Regions from separate parts of the Pararhizobium sp. DWP3-4 genome, predicted to be linked through region 4. Evidence: riboswitches for the same ligand, from Rfam matches in the RefSeq annotation. Region 4 holds a riboswitch; each other region holds the start of a gene.

Region 1 (4,188 bases), on a different contig from region 4:
TGGCGATGTGCAGGCTTGCGCCGATTGTGCCGTTTCGCCACAGCCGGAATTCGGGTTTCTTAAAATGCGACAGGTCCGGTTAGCAGCGGGGAAAGTTGCCCATGCTAGCTGTCGGATTCTGCACTCAGCCGGAGCCCTTATGGCCAACAAGAAATCCATGCCGAACGACCTTGCGCTGCGCATCGCCACCGCCATGCATCAGATGGGGATCGATGCCATCCCGAGGAATTACGAACTCGTCTACGAGGCTTATGGCGGGGCCAATCCGGACCTGGTTCGCGAGTTCATCGCGCTCGGCAAGTACAAGTCGCAATCGGCGCTTGATGAACTGGGCCGCAAATATCTGCCGCATCATCACGAGGCGAGCGTGCTGGCGCGATCGACGACGATCGTGCGCGACGAGATGAGCAATTTCATGAACCTCCTGTCGCGCGAAAAAGATCAGCTCGATGATTATGGCAAGCTGATCAGCGAGGCGACGAAAGCGCTGGTGGTGTCCGGTGACGCGAGCCAGGCGGCGCTTGCCAATTCCATCCAGGCGCTGAAGCGGGCCACCGAGCGGCAGGTGTCGCACAATGCCGAAATGGAACAAAGCGTCACGGCGCAATCGAGCGTCATTGCCGGCGTCCAGAAGGATCTTGCCGACTTCGAAGCGCGGAAATTTTCGGATGCAGTCACCGGGCTTGCCAATCGCCGCGCCTTCAACAAGGCGCTGGCCAAGGTCTATGCCGATCCGGATCTGCCGCTTGCCTGCGGCATCGCCATTGCCGAACCGGATACCAGCCGCCGCCTGTCGGGCGAACAGGCGGCGGCATTGGCCGAGCCGCTGGCCCGGCATATCGGCGGCATCATCCAGCAGGCGTTTCCGTCAAGCGAACTCGTGGCCCGTTTCGACGGCACCCGTTTCGGTTTTCTGGTCAATGCGGGCGAGGAGCGGGAGGTGGTGCGGCTTGTGGCGCTGTTGCGTTCGGCCTTGCGCGGCACGCATTTCACACATCCTAAAACCGGGCGCGATCTCGGCTGCGTGACGCTTTCGGTGGGCATCTGCATGTCGGATGATGCCAGCAACGCCTTCGATCTTGTCGGTACGGCGGAAAAGGCGCTTGCCAGGGCGCAGGGCAAGGGCGGCGACCAGACCATCGTTCATGGCGCAGAAGGCGAGCAGCCGCCCGGGCGCGATTGGCTGATCTACAAGCAGTGATCAGAGGCTGCCGATGATCTTGCGAAGCTGTTCGTTGCGGGCGCCGAGCAGAAGCACGTTCTTCAGGGCTTCCTTGGGGTCGCGGGTGCGAAACAACAGCCCGTTGTCATGCACAGCGCGATTGACCGTCAGCTTGCCGGCCTCGGCATCCATCTCGGTTGCCACAGCGAAATACATCCGCGAATAACCGAGTTTGATCTTCTCGAAAAAATGCTGGTCGTCGCCGATATCGGAAAAGAAATTGGCAATGTAGAACGACCAGCGGACATCCTCGAACTTGGCAAATTTCGTCCGCGCGGCCGTCACATGGCAGTAACCGAGATGCGGGCTATCGGCGAGCGTGCGGTGGAAAAGCAGTCTGGGAAACCGGATCGACCGATGGAAGCCGTTGATCCGCTCATGCGTCGCGGTACCGGCCGCTTCGAGCTTCTTGCCGGTGCGGGTGGCGACTTCCTGATGGGTCAGATAGCGTTTTTCTGTGGCACTCCATTCCTGCTGGTGCCGGTTGATCCGCCCTGTGCGCAGGAATTCGGTATAGATCGCCGCCTTCGGCGATGGAGCCGGCTTCTTGACTGCGGCGGCATCGAAATATCTCAAGTTTGACATCGGCCTGTACCAGAATGCGCGGAATGCAGACAAAGCACTCCGGGGCGTAATCGCTCATGAGATGAAGCTAACGTGTTATGGTTAATGCAGTCTTTCCAGGCATCAACCTTTTGCCGCGCAGTATGCACATGGCGGCGCCAGCACTGGTGCCGCGCGATGTCGCAAAGAGGCCGCTTCGCAGCCGATTGCCGAAGCGTTGCGCGGAAAACCGGCCTTTTGCTGAAAATTCAGCAGATCGCGTTGTTTATGCTTATAAAATAGCCACATGGGCCGAGGTCGCATGCAATCTGTTCCGTGTCGTCTTTCTGGAATCGGATGTCGTAAACTGGCGGCTGTTTTTCCGGGCGTGCGGATTAGATGAAGACACTCAAGGTGCCGTCTTTATAGGGAAGGGCGGAGAATTGGGAAGCCGGTCGAAATCCGGCGCTGCCCCCGCAACGGTGGTGGAGCGAAACCTCGGCAAAAGGCCACTGGAGAAATCCGGGAAGGCGCCGGGATCGTCCGCAAGGACAGCTCCAGAGCCCGGAAACCAGCCTTGTGATGAAATTGATATCTGGGTTGCGGCGGGCAGCCGGAAGGAGAACCACTGTAACCACGCGCTCTCCCGGCGCGCCGGCGGTTCCTTTCCTGTCTGCTGCAACGTTCAAAAAGTTGGCGAGCACAAGGAAATGACCATGGATCTCCGCAGCGAAGTCCTCCGCACATTGAAGAACCGGCGCGGCACGCACAGTCTCGAGCAGGCCTTCTACACCGATCCCGATCTCTACCGGCTCGATATGGAGGAAATCTGGTACAAGGACTGGCTGTTCATCGGTCATGAGTGCGAAATCCCGAAATCCGGCAATTATTTCACCGTGCAGGTCGGCGAATATCCGGTCGTCATCGTCCGCGATCGCACAGGCACCGTGCGGGCGCTGCACAATTCCTGCCGCCATCGCGGCTCGCGCGTCTGCGCCGGTGCCAAGGGCTCGTCCGCCAAGCTTGTCTGTCCCTATCACCAGTGGACCTACGAGCTGGATGGCAAGCTTTTGTTCGCCCGCCAGATGGGCGAGGATTTCGACAAGAACCAGCATGGTCTGAAACCGATCCACTGCGAAACCATCGGCGGCTATATCTTTATCTGCCTGGCCGAAGAGGCGATGGATTTCCAACCGGTGCGCGACATGGTCTCGTCCTATCTGACGCCGCACAATCTAAAAGACACCAAGGTCGCCTTCGAAAGCACCATCATCGAAAAGGGCAACTGGAAGCTCGTCTGGGAAAACAACCGGGAATGCTACCACTGCGCCGCCAACCACCCCGAACTTTGCCGCACCTATCCGGAAGCACCGACGGCAACCGGCGTGCAGGGCGCCAAGGACGATCCGGTCATCGCCGCCCATTGGGCACATTGCGAAGCCTCGGGCCTGCCGAGCGAGTTCAAGATCGATCACAAGGGCCAGTTCCGCGTCGCCCGCATGCCGCTGATCGAGGGCGCTGAAAGCTACACCATGTCCGGCAAACGCGCCGTCAAGCGCCAGCTGTCCGACGATGTCAGCCAGAGCCATATCGGCACGCTGCTCTTGTTCCACTATCCGTCGACCTGGAACCATGTACTGGCCGACCACGCCATCACCTTCCGCGTCCTGCCGCTTGGGCCCGAACTGACGCAGGTCACGACGAAGTGGCTGGTGCACAAGGATGCCGTCGAGGGCGTCGATTACAGCATCGACGAGCTGACGCATGTCTGGACCGAGACCAACGACCAGGACCGCCAGATCGTCGAGGAAAACGCCTTCGGCATCCGCTCGCTCGCCTATCAGCCCGGTCCCTATTCGCCGGAACACGAAGGCGGCGTGATGCAGTTCGTCGAATGGTACACCAACTTCCTGGCGGACCGCCTGCAGGGCAGCTCCATCTCCACCCCTCTGGTTCGGGTCGCCTGACATGACGATTGCCTCATCCTTCCGGCACTTTGACGAGTTGCAGCCGTTCAACGACCGGCAGCAGCTCCTGGAATGCATCTCCGTCACCGCCGAAGGGCCGGACGTGATGACGTTCGGCTTCAAGGCCGACAAGGACAGCTGGTTCCGCTATCTGCCGGGCCAGTTCGTCACGCTGGAACTGCCGGTCAAGGCGGACGATCCGGTGATGCGCACGTACACTTTGTCCTCGACGCCGTCGCGGCCGTTTTCGGTCGCCGTCACCGTCAAGGCGCAGGCGTCGAGCATCGGCACCCGCTGGATGTTCGAAACCCTCAAGCCGGGCATGAAGCTGAAGGCCTTCGGACCGCTCGGCGACTTCTCGTTCGTGCGTCATCCCGGCGAAAAATACCTGTTCATCTCGGCCGGGTCCGGCATCACGCCGATGATGTCGATGACCCGCTGGATGGCCGATTGCGC
Region 2 (4,188 bases), on a different contig from region 4:
GCGTCTATGTTGCGTGGGCCGGGTGTCGCTTCGACATAGTCGAGCACAGCGAAACGATCACTCCTGAAGGCGTCGAGGTTTTTGAACGCGGGATTTTCTTTCATGAAGGCAATCTTCTGCTCGGCTGTCACGTCGCCATAATTCACGATGACGATCACCTGCGGATTGCGTTCGATCACCGGCTCCCAGGAGACTTCGACCCAGTTTTTGTCCACATCGTCCATGATGTTGACGCCACCGGCTGCCTCGATCATCGCGGTTGGAATACCGAACCGTCCGGATGTGAATGGTTTTTCGGTGCCGGAATCGTAGACAAAAACGCGAACAGGTTGCTTGACCTCGCCAATCCGGTTTTTGATGTCGGCAAGCCCTTTTTCATAGCCTGCGACCAGCGTCTTGGCTTTGTCATCGACCCCGAAGATTGCGCCGAGGTTGAGGATATCGACAAACATGTCGCTCATCGTTGGCTTGGCCTTCGCCATGATGTGAATGCAGGATTCCGTCAGCTCGTAGACATTGATCTTGAACGGCGCGAGTGTTTCGGGCGTGACCTCGCCGCCAACCTTCATGCCGTAGTTCCAGCCGGCGAAAAGGAAGTCGGCGTCCGCATTGAGCAGGACTTCCTTGGTCGGATATTTCTCCGACAGTTCGGGGAGTTCCTTGACACCGTCACGGAGCTTTTGATCCAATGTCTTCCAAGCGGAAATGCCGGTATAGCCGACCATGCGGTCCTGCAGCTGCAGAGCCAGCATCATCTCGGTGAGATTGACATCGTTGGAAATCGCCCGCTTCGGCGCGGCCTCGAAGGTGACGTCGCGGTTGCAGCTCTTCACGGTGACCGGATAGGCAAGCGCCGGCATGGCGATGAGGGCGGTGGCGAGGAACCCCGCGGCAGAGGCAAGCAAGCGGAAAGAGGGCATGGTTTGTCCTTTCGGTTCAGGCGGTCTTGAGGGAAAATGAAAAGCGCGCGGCGGCGTTGCCCTTTACCGGATGGGCAAGGGCGGTGACGCCGAAGGTGGTCGAAATCGCGTGTGGTGTCAGCACGTCGTCCGGGAGGCCGAAGCCGACCATCCGGCCGTCGCGCATCAGCGCCACATGGGTAGCAAACGTACTGGCCAGATTGATATCATGCAGCGTGGTGACGATGGTGAGCTTCAGCCCGGCCAGCAGATGAAGAATTTCCAGCTGGTGGCGGATATCGAGATGGTTGGTCGGTTCGTCGAGAATGACGATATCCGGTTCCTGCGCCAGCGCTCGGGCAACCAGCACCCGCTGCTTCTCGCCGCCCGACAGTGTCGTGAACTGGCGGCTGGCCATTGAAGCGAGATCGAGATGCTGCAGGCAGTGAGCAACCTGCGCGCGGTCCTCGTCCGTCCAGCCTGTCAGGCCCTGACGTCTCGGAATGCGGCCCATCATGACCACATCGAGCACGGTGAAGGCGAAATCTGCCGGCATTTCCTGCAGCACCACGGCGACACGGCGGGCGGCAGCCCGGGCGGAAAGCTTGCGAATATCCTCGCCATCGATCTCGACCCGGCCCTCGATCGGGGCCGTCCCACGATAAAGGCAGCGCAACAGCGATGTCTTGCCAGCACCGTTCGGCCCGACGATGGCAAGCCGGTGACCGGCCCCCAGCGAGAAGCTGACGTCGCGAACGAGAAGGAGATTGGCTTTTGGACCCCAGCTAAGGCCCAAAACGTTCAGACTGGCGCCACGCCCGTCACAGCTCATCGGTTGCCCCCCGGGATCACGGTTTTCATTGGATGCGCGCTCCGTTCTGTTCCGACACAAGGAAAACGGCCGGAATCCGGGCAATGGTCTTGCCTCCGAGGCCGCGCGGACGTTCGGCCTCGCGTGTCAGGCCATCCGGCCGTTCAGCAAAGATCACGGCGAAATCCACAAGTGCGCGGATATCCGTGTCCGGCGCGATATCGCCAAACAGATAGGTCGCCTTGCCGCTGGCCTGGAAAGCGATCGTGCAGGGGCGCCGGCAACCGGCCATGCAGACGGTGCCCTCGATCGAAAAGTCGGACCCGCCGGCGATATCCAGGCGCGACAGGCTGTCGTTGAGACGAGCCAGCAGTTCCAATCCGGGGCGGCATGCCGTTCCGGTGATCCGGCAATCGGTGCAGACGGTTATGATGTGCTGTGGATGATGCGCCATGTCTTATCCCCGGAGGCAACGTCCGGAGTCCACATGGCGACAAAGTGCAGGCGCGCAAAAGCGCTGCTTTCAAGCCAGATTTTTTCCATCGGAACACCCCGTCCGTTGCAGTTGATCATCGATGATGGCAGGTCTCCTGGCTCGCGGGTCAGTGCGCATCCACCCCTTCCCGGCTTTTGGCCAGTGGGATGTTGTGAATGCGCTCGCCGCTTACAGTTGCGGGGGCAGCCACGGTTTTGGCCCCTTTTGGGTCATCCTCACCGTGTTCCCTTTTCAGCCGCTCCAGGGTCACCTGGAAGCAGCACCATCAGAGCGACATCTCGCACGATTCCAACAACCTGACAACGCCGGATTCCAATCTTTCGATATCATCATCGTGAACGTAATGTTATTTTATTACTAAGTGGTCGTCAAGCGGGACTGGGCGCCTGATGCATGGGTTGTTGCTTGTCGTGCCGTAAGATCTGCAGCGTCCGGCGCCCCGCCCCGCATGCTTGCGGAATGCCCCGGCCTGGTGTGTATGGGCAATGCGGTGTTCCCGCGGTAACCGCCGGACCGGAGGATTGCGCATATTCAGGCTCCATCATCTGTTGTTGGAGCGTCCAATGAATTTTTTAAATCTCGCCGATCACCCGGAGCGCAGCGTTGCGATCTTTGCCCTTGTCGTGTGGATAGCGACAATTGGACGGGCGATCACCATCACCTATGGCCAGTGACGGCCGCAGCTGGAAGGAAACTGGATGGCGAGAGCTGTAAATCCCGGCTTGGATGCGAGGCGTTGCGGTCTGTTTTACAGCGTCTCCGGCGGAAAACCGCCGGATTGATGAAGGGAGTTCCTGCTAAAATGTGAGGGCTTGAGCAAAAGACTAGGCGAATTATGTGAGAAAATTTGCCCCACGCTCTGGATTTGGTTCGTAAATTGCTCTACTGCCCCTGCCATCTCTTTAGTGAACATCAGACTTTGAAAGATTCACATGCAAGTATTGGTTCGCGACAACAACGTCGATCAGGCTCTCCGAGTGTTGAAGAAGAAGCTTCAGCGCGAAGGCGTCTTCCGTGAAATGCGTATGCGGGAAGCCTACGAAAAGCCGTCCGTCAAAAAGGCACGCCAGAAGGCCGAGGCTATCAGCCGTCAGCGCAAGAATGCGCGCAAGCAGCTGCAGCGCGAAGGCCTTCTGCCGGCACCGAAGAAGAAGCCAACCCGCTAATAGCGGCGGCTTTCGACGAGATTGGGGCTTTCTAGTCTAAGGCGCGTCCGGTATCCGGACGCGCTAGTTTTCGTTGTTTCCGGATACGTAGATTTGAGAGATGCGGCGGCCATCGGCCGTGACGGTGGCGCTGTGGCGGTCGATCGTTCGCCGATCGCATCCGCGACCCGCAGTGCTTTTCTTCCTTGAGCGGTCCGGTTAATGACTGCTGGTACGCTGGTACCATTGCAAGCTCCAAAGGCTTGTGGCTCTGCAAGTCCATATTTCAGCGATGCAGGTCCCTCGTTGCTTCTCCAGCATTCATAGCTCTCCATGTGGCGCGCACCCTCGGTCGCGGGAGACAAATGTGATTCCCCTGCAGGTGGCCGAGTTGCAACCCTCAGTGAATTTCCGCTGTATAAAGGAAATAATTCCTACAGGCCGCTGCGGCGGATGTCCGAAAGGACGTTCGCAGCGGCCACGTCTCGTGTGACCGCGTGTTGCGGCCCTTAAGCGGTTACGCTAAGCCTTCGCCGCCCGATGGCGGGAAACTCGCCGTTGGGCGCGGTGCGGGAGGAAAACATGCCGGATCAATCGCTTGTCACTTATGTTGGCGTGGCCCATCCGTGGATGTGCGACGTCATGGGGCATATGAACGTTCGCTATTATGCCGCGATGTTCGACGATGCCAGTTTTCAGCTTCTTGGTCATATCGCCGGCGCAGACGGTCTTGCCGATACAAGCCGAGGCTGGGCGGATGTCCGCTCGGAGGTTGAATACAAGCACGAGACCAAAGCTGGCGCGTTGCTGACGATCCACTCTCGCGTGGTGAAGGCC
Region 3 (4,188 bases), 280 kb from region 4:
GTGCTTGAGCGTCAGAAGGCTTGCCACCCGCAGGCTCGACTTTCCTCCACGCGTGCGGTGCGCGCCAGCAATCGACGAAAGCTCGGTATCGGCTGCCGACAGGAACAGAATATCGGCTGGTGATTGACCGAGATCGATCGCCTCCTCGCCGTCGGTAATCGTGCCTTTCTGGGCTAGGAGGAGATGCATGCATTGTCTCCCGTGCTGGATAAGGAAGTCCCCTCCCCAACCCCTGCACACAAGGGGGCGGGGCTTATCTGCCGAACCCTTATGCCAAACCCGGTAACCTCATCCAAGAAGCGTACTCCGAACGGTTCAAACAGCCACGAAAGGCGCGGCAAACGCAGTCCAAGCCCCTCCCCCTTGTGGGGAGGGGTTGGGGAGGGGTTATGGTCTCGCCCGGTCAAAGCGCCCTCAAACCGCCGCAGCGATCGCGGCACGCACGGCGGCTTCATCCATGTCGTGGAGGCCGATGACGACCAGGCGGGTGCGGCGCACTTCGCCGGCAGCCCAGGGGCGGTCGAAATACTGGTCGATGCGGGCGCCGACGCCCTGGATCAAAAGGCGCATCGGCTTGCCGGGGATATCGGCAAAGCCCTTTAGACGCAGCACGTCATGCGCGGCAATGATCGGCTTCAGCTTTTCGATGAAGGCGGCCGGATCGGCAATCGAACCCAGTTCGACGACGAAGCTGTCGAATTCGTCATGGCTGTGCTCCTCGCCGGCCTCGTGCTCCATCTCGTGATGGGACCTGCGGTTGCCGATATCGCTTTCGGTGCCGACGCCGAGGCCGAGCAGGACGGCGGCGGAAACCTCGCCGTTCTTCGCTTCGATCATCGCCGGCTTGCGGCTGGTGCGTGACGCAACCTCGTTGCGGACAAAGGCAAGGCCGGTCGAATCGAGCAGGTCGGTTTTGTTGAGAATGATCAGGTCGGCAGCGGTGAGCTGGTCTTCGAACAGTTCCTCGATCGGGCTTTCATGATCGAGATTGTCGTCGTTGACGCGCAAGGCATCGACCTTTTCATGATCGTCGGCAAAGCGTCCGGCAGCGACGGCGGCACTATCGACCACTGTGATGACGCCATCGACGGTCACCTGCGTGCGGATATCCGGCCAGTTGAAGGCGGCGATCAGCGGCTGTGGCAGCGCCAGACCGGACGTTTCGATGATGATATGGTCCGGGCGGTTTTCACGCTCGAGCAGCTTCGTCATCGTCGGGATGAAATCGTCGGCGACGGTGCAGCAGATGCAGCCATTGGTCAGCTCGATGATGTCATCCTCGCTGCAGGCTTCGGCGCCGCAGCCCTTCAGCACGTCGCCATCGACACCGAGATCGCCGAATTCGTTGATGATCAGCGCGATGCGCCGGCCGCCGGCATTCTGCAGGATGTTGCGAATCATCGTCGTCTTGCCGGCACCGAGAAAGCCGGTGATAACGGTGGCTGGGATCTTGCCGTGGGCGGCTTTTTCAACGGTCATGGATCAACCCTTCATTTTCAGCGGCAATCCAGCCGCGATAAAATAGACGTCTGCGGAAATCTCCGCAATGATCTGGTGCAGCCGGCCGGCATGGTCGCGAAAGTCGCGCGCCATCCGGTTCTCCGGCACGATGCCCAGCCCGACTTCGTTCGAGACGAAGACCAGCTTGGCCTTGGCCAGCGGCACATAGGCCGCAAGCCGTTCAAATTCCGCCGCGATATCCCGATGCTCCATCATCAGATTGGTGACCCAGAGCGTCAGGCAATCGATCAGAACGATGCGATCAGGCGCATCGATCGCCTTCAGGCAGCCGGCAAGGTCGAGCGGCTCTTCATGGGTCTGCCAATCGGCGCCGCGGCGATCGCGATGCTCGCAAATCCTTGCCTGCATCTCGTCGTCCCAGGCCCTTCCGGTCGCGACGTAATGCATGCGCAGACCCGACGCCGTCACGAGTTTTTCGGCGAAAGCGGATTTTCCGGAACGGGCGCCGCCCAGAACCAGCACGCTGCCTGACAGTATCGATGTCATGAAAAGATCCTGGCCTCAGCGCGCGCCGGAAAGGACAGGAACCCTTGGGTCACGCAAAGCGGCATTCGCGGCAACGCGAAACAGGCCGTTCCGGGAACGGGATAATAAAGCCATGACAACCTCCGTGCTGGCGTCGGGAGTATCTCTCCCTGGATTGGGCGAGCCCTATCGAAGACGGGGCCCTTGAGGATGGCAGGTCTCCTGGCTCACGGCGCCACGCCCCAAAAGGGACGAACGGGCCCGCCTCGCCTTCCCGGAGTTTTTGCGCCAGATTGCGTCACCGCAACCGACTGATATCACGAAGAGGTGGACGATTCGTAGATTTAGAGGCGTCCGGCCCCGGCAGATCGTGATGCTACTCCAGTGGCTTTTCCGGTTGGGCCGATCCTTACCGCTGCCGCGAATGCGGACAGTCCGGAAACATCGGCTTTCCCGGATGGCGAACCCTGACCGTTCTACAGTCGCGGGGTCGGCTGCGATAAGGACGCCCGGTCTGGGTCCGGCCCGTCGCATTCCCATTTACTCCCAACATGCAACGGCATATCGGGAACCATCCAATGACCGATGATTAGGCGCTCGCCTGGATCAAGTCAATTGCGGCACTCTCTCGCCGCCATGGTTTGGCCCGGCCTCGGCAAGACTAAGCTTGATCTCCCAGACCATGCCTTCTAGAGCAATTCCAGCGGAAGTGCGCAGCGGTTTTGCGTCCGAAATTGCGTAGAAAAAAAGACAGGCGGTTTTCGCAATTCGAAGCAAAGCGGAAATGCCCACGACGGCGCAGAGACAGGATGGCCAGGCAATGAAGCTGAAGATGATTCCGAAACTTAACCTGCGGCGGCTCGGCTATCTCTCGCTGCTTTTCGATCTCGGGCGGATGCGGGCCTTTGCGCGGCGGAGCGAACTCGGCCTGGTCGTCGCGGGCATGATCGTCGGTGTTACGTCGGGTCTTGCCGTCACCGCGATGAGCATCATATCCAGCCGCCTGCACAGCCTGATTTTCGGTATTGCCGATGATGAAAGGCTGAGTTCCAGCAATCTGCAGGGCGAAATTTCCGTATTGATCGCGCCGGTGGCCGGTGGGATCATTCTCGGCCTGGTGATGGTGCTTCTGGCATCCTGGCGCAAGAAGCCGATGGTCGATCCGATCGAGGCCAACGCCCTGCATGGCGGCCGTCTCTCGCTCACCGACAGCATCGTCGTCGCGATACAGAACCTGATCTCCAACGGCTTTGGCGCCTCCGTCGGGCTCGAGGCCGGTTACACGCAGCTGGCATCCGGCATCGCCTCCAAGCTCGGCATCTCGCTGCAGCTTCGCCGCTCGGATCTGCGCACCCTGGTCGGTTGCGGCGCTGCCGGCGCCATCGCCGCCGCGTTCAATGCGCCGCTGACCGGTGCCTTCTATGCCTTCGAGCTGATCATCGGCACCTATACGATCGTGTCGCTGACGCCGGTCGTCGTTTCCGCCCTGATCGCCAATCTCGTGGCCAGATGGCTGTATGCGGGCGATTTCACCATCGATGTCGGCCAGTTCGGCGCCGTCGTCCCGGCCGACTATCTGCCGGCATTGCTGCTCGGCTGCTTCTGCGCTGCCATGGGCATCCTCTTGATGAAGGGCGTCTCGCTGATCGAGGGGCTTGCCCGACGCAGTTTTATCCCCGCTCCCGCGCGCCCGGCGCTCGGCGGCATCGTCGTCGGCCTTCTGGCACTGGTGTCGCCCCAGGTGCTGTCGGCCGGTCACGGTGCCCTGCATCTCAATCTCGCCAGTTCGCCCGCAATCCCGATGCTGATCGGCCTGTTCCTGATGAAATCCCTCGCCTCGGCGGTCTCGATCGGTTCCGGCTTTCGCGGCGGCCTGTTCTTTGCGTCGCTGTTCATGGGCGCGCTGCTCGGCAAGCTGTTTGCCTTTTCCGCGCCCTACGTCTTTGCCCAGGCAACGCTGACGCCGGTCATCTATGCGGTCGTCGGCATGAGTTCGCTGGCGGTTGCCATTATCGGCGGACCGTTGACGATGACGTTCCTGGCGCTGGAAATCACCGGCGACTTCCCGATCACCGTCCTTGTTCTGGCGGCCGTGATCACCTCCTCGCTCGTTGTGCGCACCACCTTCGGCTACTCGTTCGCCACCTGGCGTTTTCACCTGCGCGGCGAGAGCATCCGCAGTGCTCATGATGTTGGCTGGAT
Region 4 (4,188 bases):
CAGATGTTTTAATTGATCCATCAAAAGCGGATCCGACAGACGGGCGGCAGAAACGTTCACCGCGATACGCGGAACCTGCACACCCTGCCGCATCCAGGCCTGCCGATCCTTCAGCGCCGCTTTCAAAATTGCGGCGTCCAGATCGTCCAGCCGGCCAAGGCTGCCCGCAACCGTGATGAATTCGCCCGGCAGAATCATTCCGCGCTTTGGATGGCGCCACCGTGCCAGAACTTCCATTCCGACAATGCGCCGGGTCCGCGCATCGACCTGAGCCTGATAGTAGGGAATGAACTCCCCTTTCTCCAGTCCATGCGCCAATTGCCGGCCGACGCGCTGCTCGTTGTTGAGCTGCGCCTTCAAGTGCGCCGAAAACACCTCTACCCTACCCCGTCCCAATTTTTTGGCCCGTTGCAGCGCGATGTCGGATTCCGCCAGCAGGCTGGCGATATTACGGCCGCTGGCAGCCGCCACCCCCATCGACGCGCCGGTACGCAACACGTCGTCATTATGCCAGACAGATTGCTTCAATTGCTGCGCCAGTTGCTCAGCGCGGTGTTTAAGATCATCCAGGGCGGTAAAGTTTGCGATCAGAACCGCAAATTCGTCGCCGCTGACACGCGCGATGAACGAGTTCTTCGGCACGCCGGCTTCGATCCGCCTCGCACAGGATTTCAAAACGTCGTCTCCGGCTGCGTGGCCGGCGGTGTCGTTGATCTGCTTGAACCGGTCGAGACCGATATGCAGGATCGCCAGCTTCTCAAGGCCGGGCTCCCCGGCGAGTTCCGCCAATCGCCGGTCGAAGAACCGGCGATTGGGAAGTCCCGTTAGGTAATCGTGCTCGGCTGCATATTCGATCCGCTCCGTGGTTGCTTCCAGCGCGACAGCGCGCGCCTCGGCGATCGCCTTCTGCCGCCGCAGTTCGCGATTGAGCAGCACGTCAGCTGTGACATCCCATTCGGCTCCGATGAAGGTGATATGGCCGTCTTCCTCGAAACAATAGGCACGCGAACGCAGGTAGCGTGTTTCGCCATCTGGCAGAATGATCCGGTATTCCGAAGAGTAGACGTCCTTGGTCAAAATCGCCCGATCGAAGTCGGCTTGGGCTTGAGCAAAATCCTCGGGATGGATCGCGTTCATCCAGACTTCCGCCTTGACCCGCTTTTTGGTCTTGCCAGTCGCGTAGAGCCGGTGCATCTGCAGATCCCAGACGACTTCGTCTTTCTGGGTGTCGTGCTCCCACACACCGATCTGAGAAGCGTCAAGCGCAATTCCCAAGCGGCGAAGAATATTCTGGAATTCCTGTTCGGACCTCGCCGCGTTCATGGTTTTCTCTGTGGAGGATTCTTCGCGTATCAGCGCGGTTTTACCCTATGCCAAGGTTCCTAAAGAACTATTGTTCCATCATTTGAGAAGAGTATTTCCCATAAAAAACAACCACGGAGTGTTACCGCAAGGCAACCAGTTGCAACCAGGGAGAATTCGGCAATCCATTACATATCAGATTTAGATATTGTACTAAAAAAACAAGACAGACAATGCGTCATTGTAGGTCGCAGCGCTGAATTGACATGACCGGGGCGACGGCATAATCATCGTTGGATCAATTGGTTCCCTGGCGGCGAGGTGCTTTCGGGGAGTAAATGGGAACGTGACGGATGGACCCATTCTGGGCATCTTTATCACGGCCGACCCCGCGACTGTAGAGCGGTCAGAGTTTGTCATGCCGGTATGTGCAACCGGTAGAAACCACTGCGGCGACGGGCCCTTGGCCCCTGCCCCGGGAAGGTGAGACAAGCTCCTTGGCGCGAAAGCGCCTGACGCCGCGAGCCAGGAAACCTGCCGGTTGATGAGGGGCATGGTGCCCAATTGGTGGGATATTTCCCACGCGCCATCACGGAGGTTGTCATGGCTACGACTACAGTTTCAAGCGTTCCGCTTTCGCTCAACGACCGCATTACCACGGCTATTCTCGCCCTGTTGATCGGTGGCTTCCTGGTTTTCGGCGCCGGCCTTGCCAATTCGGCCGTGCTGCATGACACCGCCCACGACGTCCGCCATTCCTACGGCTTCCCGTGCCATTGATGTGAGCAGTGGAAGGCTTGAGGGCTTTCCACGCTCTATCGGTGAAACGGATGGTGGATTTCCTTTTGGAAATCGCGCGGCTGCGGGCTGCGCCCATGCTCTGGCATCGGGCGGTTTTTGCCGTGAGGAATTGAAACACGACAAGCGTTGAGCACTGACGAGAAATCGGCTCCGCTTGAATTTGGGGGTACAAATGATTGTCAAAACACTTCTGGCCGCATTGGTGGCTGGATTGATCGCGGGCGTCTTCATGACGGCGGCGCAGGAATTGCGGGTGGTCCCGCTCATCCTTCATGCCGAAGAATATGAGGTCAAGGAACCCGCTGCCGAACCGCCGGCGGCGACGGAAGGCCAGCAGCAGCATTCGTCGCTCAACCGCTCATCCGTGATCGGCGAGATGCTGTCGGCACTGTCGCCGGTCACGCCGGCCTATGCCCATGAGGGCGAGCATGAAGACGAGGGCGGCATCATGTTCGGCATGAGCCGGTTCTCCGGCACGCTTCTTGCCAATCTGGTGGCTGGCGCCGGCTTCGGCCTGTTGCTCGCGGGTGCCAGTCTCGTCTTCAACTATCCGATTACCTTGCGCAACGGCGCAGTGTGGGGCGCGTGCGGCTGGTTGACGGTTCATCTTCTGCCCGCCATCGGCCTGCCGCCGGAGTTGCCGGGCTTTCCGGCCGCCGATCTGCATGACCGGCAGATCTGGTGGATCGCAACCATCGTTCTCGCTGTCGCCGGGGTCTATCTCATCGTCCTGCGCGATGAAATCCTTGCAAAGATCATCGGGCTTGTCCTGATCGCCGCACCGCATGCCTATGGTGCGCCGCAGCCGTCTGATATTTCGAGCCCGGTTCCGGCCGTTCTCGGAGCGGAATTCGCGGTCGCCGCCTTGGCAACGACACTGGCATTCTGGATCGTGCTCGGCGTGATCTCCGGCTACCTGAACGACAAGCTTCTGAAATCGGCCTGAGCCTAAATCTTTGCCGCGCCGGCATTGCTTGCGCGGCAACGGCAATCAGAGGCCGCCGGTACGCTCGATATGGGCGTGCAGGCGGTCTCTTTGCGTCTTCGTATCGAGAAGAACGCAAACATCGCAGAAATCCCCGCCCTCTGTTCGATAGTAGAGACAGCAGCCGCTTCGCAGGCGGAACACGCGCTCGACCGCAACGCCATCGCAAACAGCCTCAACTCGCTGATAGCGCACGGCATTAGAGAAAAGCGGCGATCCCGTCCTATTGATGATGGCAAGTGCCGCAGCCATGGCGCGCTCCGCGTCGCCCAAGGCTGTACCAACCTCTAGGAAAGCGCCCGCAATGCCATCGGCCGCCAGCCGCCATTGTGCGACAGGAGAGAGGCCAGTGCATGCCTGGAGCGCGTCGATCACCGGAAGGACGCTTTCGACAAATAGATCGTGAAACAGTAGTGCCCGGTCGTCGCCACGCACAAAACGCTCGAAGCGAAAATGAAGACGGCTGATATCGGATGGACGCGTTTCCATCGGTGGAATGTGATCGTGCGGAACGACGGGCTCGAAACGGAACGCCAGGCGATCCGGGCTGAGGTCAGGAACGAGCACCGTCCGCAGATAGACCGCTGCAGCCGCGATGCTGAGATGATGGCTGTAGAAGGAAATGAGATGGGCGGCTCTGACGCGGTCATCCATGCCGGTGGCAAAACGGTTCTGATAGTCCAGCAGGCCGGCGACCATATCGCCATCACGACGCCATGCCTCGGTGACCGGCAGAAAATCGCCACCTTCTACCCCCAGCGATACGGCAACCTGCGGAAAATGCTCCGCCTGCCAGGCGATGGCGGCCTCCGCCTGCCCTCCATCGCCCTCGCAAAAACTGCTTGATTTTCGATTTTCATCCAAAGGGGCCACCCGTCATCGCATGGCAGCCCGTTTACCTTAAAGCCAGCCGCCAGAAAAGCCTGCCCGTCTGAGGCCGCGCCGTATAACCGGTGTTTCGCGCAGCATGTTCCAGTAAAGGCCTGTGCGATGGTTCTCGATCATCATCACCAACAGCCCGTGGTCAAGACCGACGCAACGGTTGTTCATCCACCCTTCCGCCGTCTTGCCAGGAACGCTGGGATTGAAACTGCCGATAA

What was found. Region 4 has a riboswitch for cobalamin ahead of ACP7E6_RS02250 (CbtB domain-containing protein). Riboswitches for the same ligand answer to the same signal wherever they lie in the genome.
Region 1: it holds a riboswitch for cobalamin, as region 4 does, so the genes downstream of both, ACP7E6_RS06260 (aromatic ring-hydroxylating oxygenase subunit alpha) here and ACP7E6_RS02250 (CbtB domain-containing protein) in region 4, are expected to answer to the same signal.
Region 2: it holds a riboswitch for cobalamin, as region 4 does, so the genes downstream of both, ACP7E6_RS26745 (DUF1636 family protein) here and ACP7E6_RS02250 (CbtB domain-containing protein) in region 4, are expected to answer to the same signal.
Region 3: it holds a riboswitch for cobalamin, as region 4 does, so the genes downstream of both, cobU (bifunctional adenosylcobinamide kinase/adenosylcobinamide-phosphate guanylyltransferase) here and ACP7E6_RS02250 (CbtB domain-containing protein) in region 4, are expected to answer to the same signal.

Annotation. Positions count from the first base shown of each region.
Region 1 is NZ_JAFCXF010000002.1:220,303-224,490, reverse strand. It holds gene ACP7E6_RS06270 (diguanylate cyclase domain-containing protein) at 140-1,201, shown strand; gene ACP7E6_RS06265 (DUF6656 family protein) at 1,202-1,807, opposite strand; cobalamin riboswitch at 2,161-2,359, shown strand; gene ACP7E6_RS06260 (aromatic ring-hydroxylating oxygenase subunit alpha) at 2,482-3,732, shown strand; gene ACP7E6_RS06255 (2Fe-2S iron-sulfur cluster-binding protein) at 3,734-4,188, shown strand, end outside.
Region 2 is NZ_JAFCXF010000017.1:19,927-24,114, reverse strand. It holds gene ACP7E6_RS26755 (ABC transporter substrate-binding protein) at 1-920, opposite strand, end outside; gene ACP7E6_RS26750 (ABC transporter ATP-binding protein) at 937-1,731, opposite strand; gene ACP7E6_RS26745 (DUF1636 family protein) at 1,757-2,164, opposite strand; cobalamin riboswitch at 2,274-2,488, opposite strand; gene rpsU (30S ribosomal protein S21) at 3,139-3,372, shown strand; gene ACP7E6_RS26735 (acyl-CoA thioesterase) at 3,934-4,188, shown strand, end outside.
Region 3 is NZ_JAFCXF010000001.1:748,870-753,057, reverse strand. It holds gene cobN (cobaltochelatase subunit CobN) at 1-189, opposite strand, end outside; gene cobW (cobalamin biosynthesis protein CobW) at 415-1,479, opposite strand; gene cobU (bifunctional adenosylcobinamide kinase/adenosylcobinamide-phosphate guanylyltransferase) at 1,483-2,007, opposite strand; cobalamin riboswitch at 2,182-2,577, opposite strand; gene ACP7E6_RS03525 (chloride channel protein) at 2,819-4,188, shown strand, end outside.
Region 4 is NZ_JAFCXF010000001.1:465,413-469,600, reverse strand. It holds gene ACP7E6_RS02255 (bifunctional diguanylate cyclase/phosphodiesterase) at 1-1,323, opposite strand, end outside; cobalamin riboswitch at 1,589-1,858, shown strand; gene ACP7E6_RS02250 (CbtB domain-containing protein) at 1,906-2,082, shown strand; gene ACP7E6_RS02245 (CbtA family protein) at 2,276-3,049, shown strand; gene ACP7E6_RS02240 (IucA/IucC family C-terminal-domain containing protein) at 3,095-3,952, opposite strand; gene ACP7E6_RS02235 (glucoamylase family protein) at 3,989-4,188, opposite strand, start outside.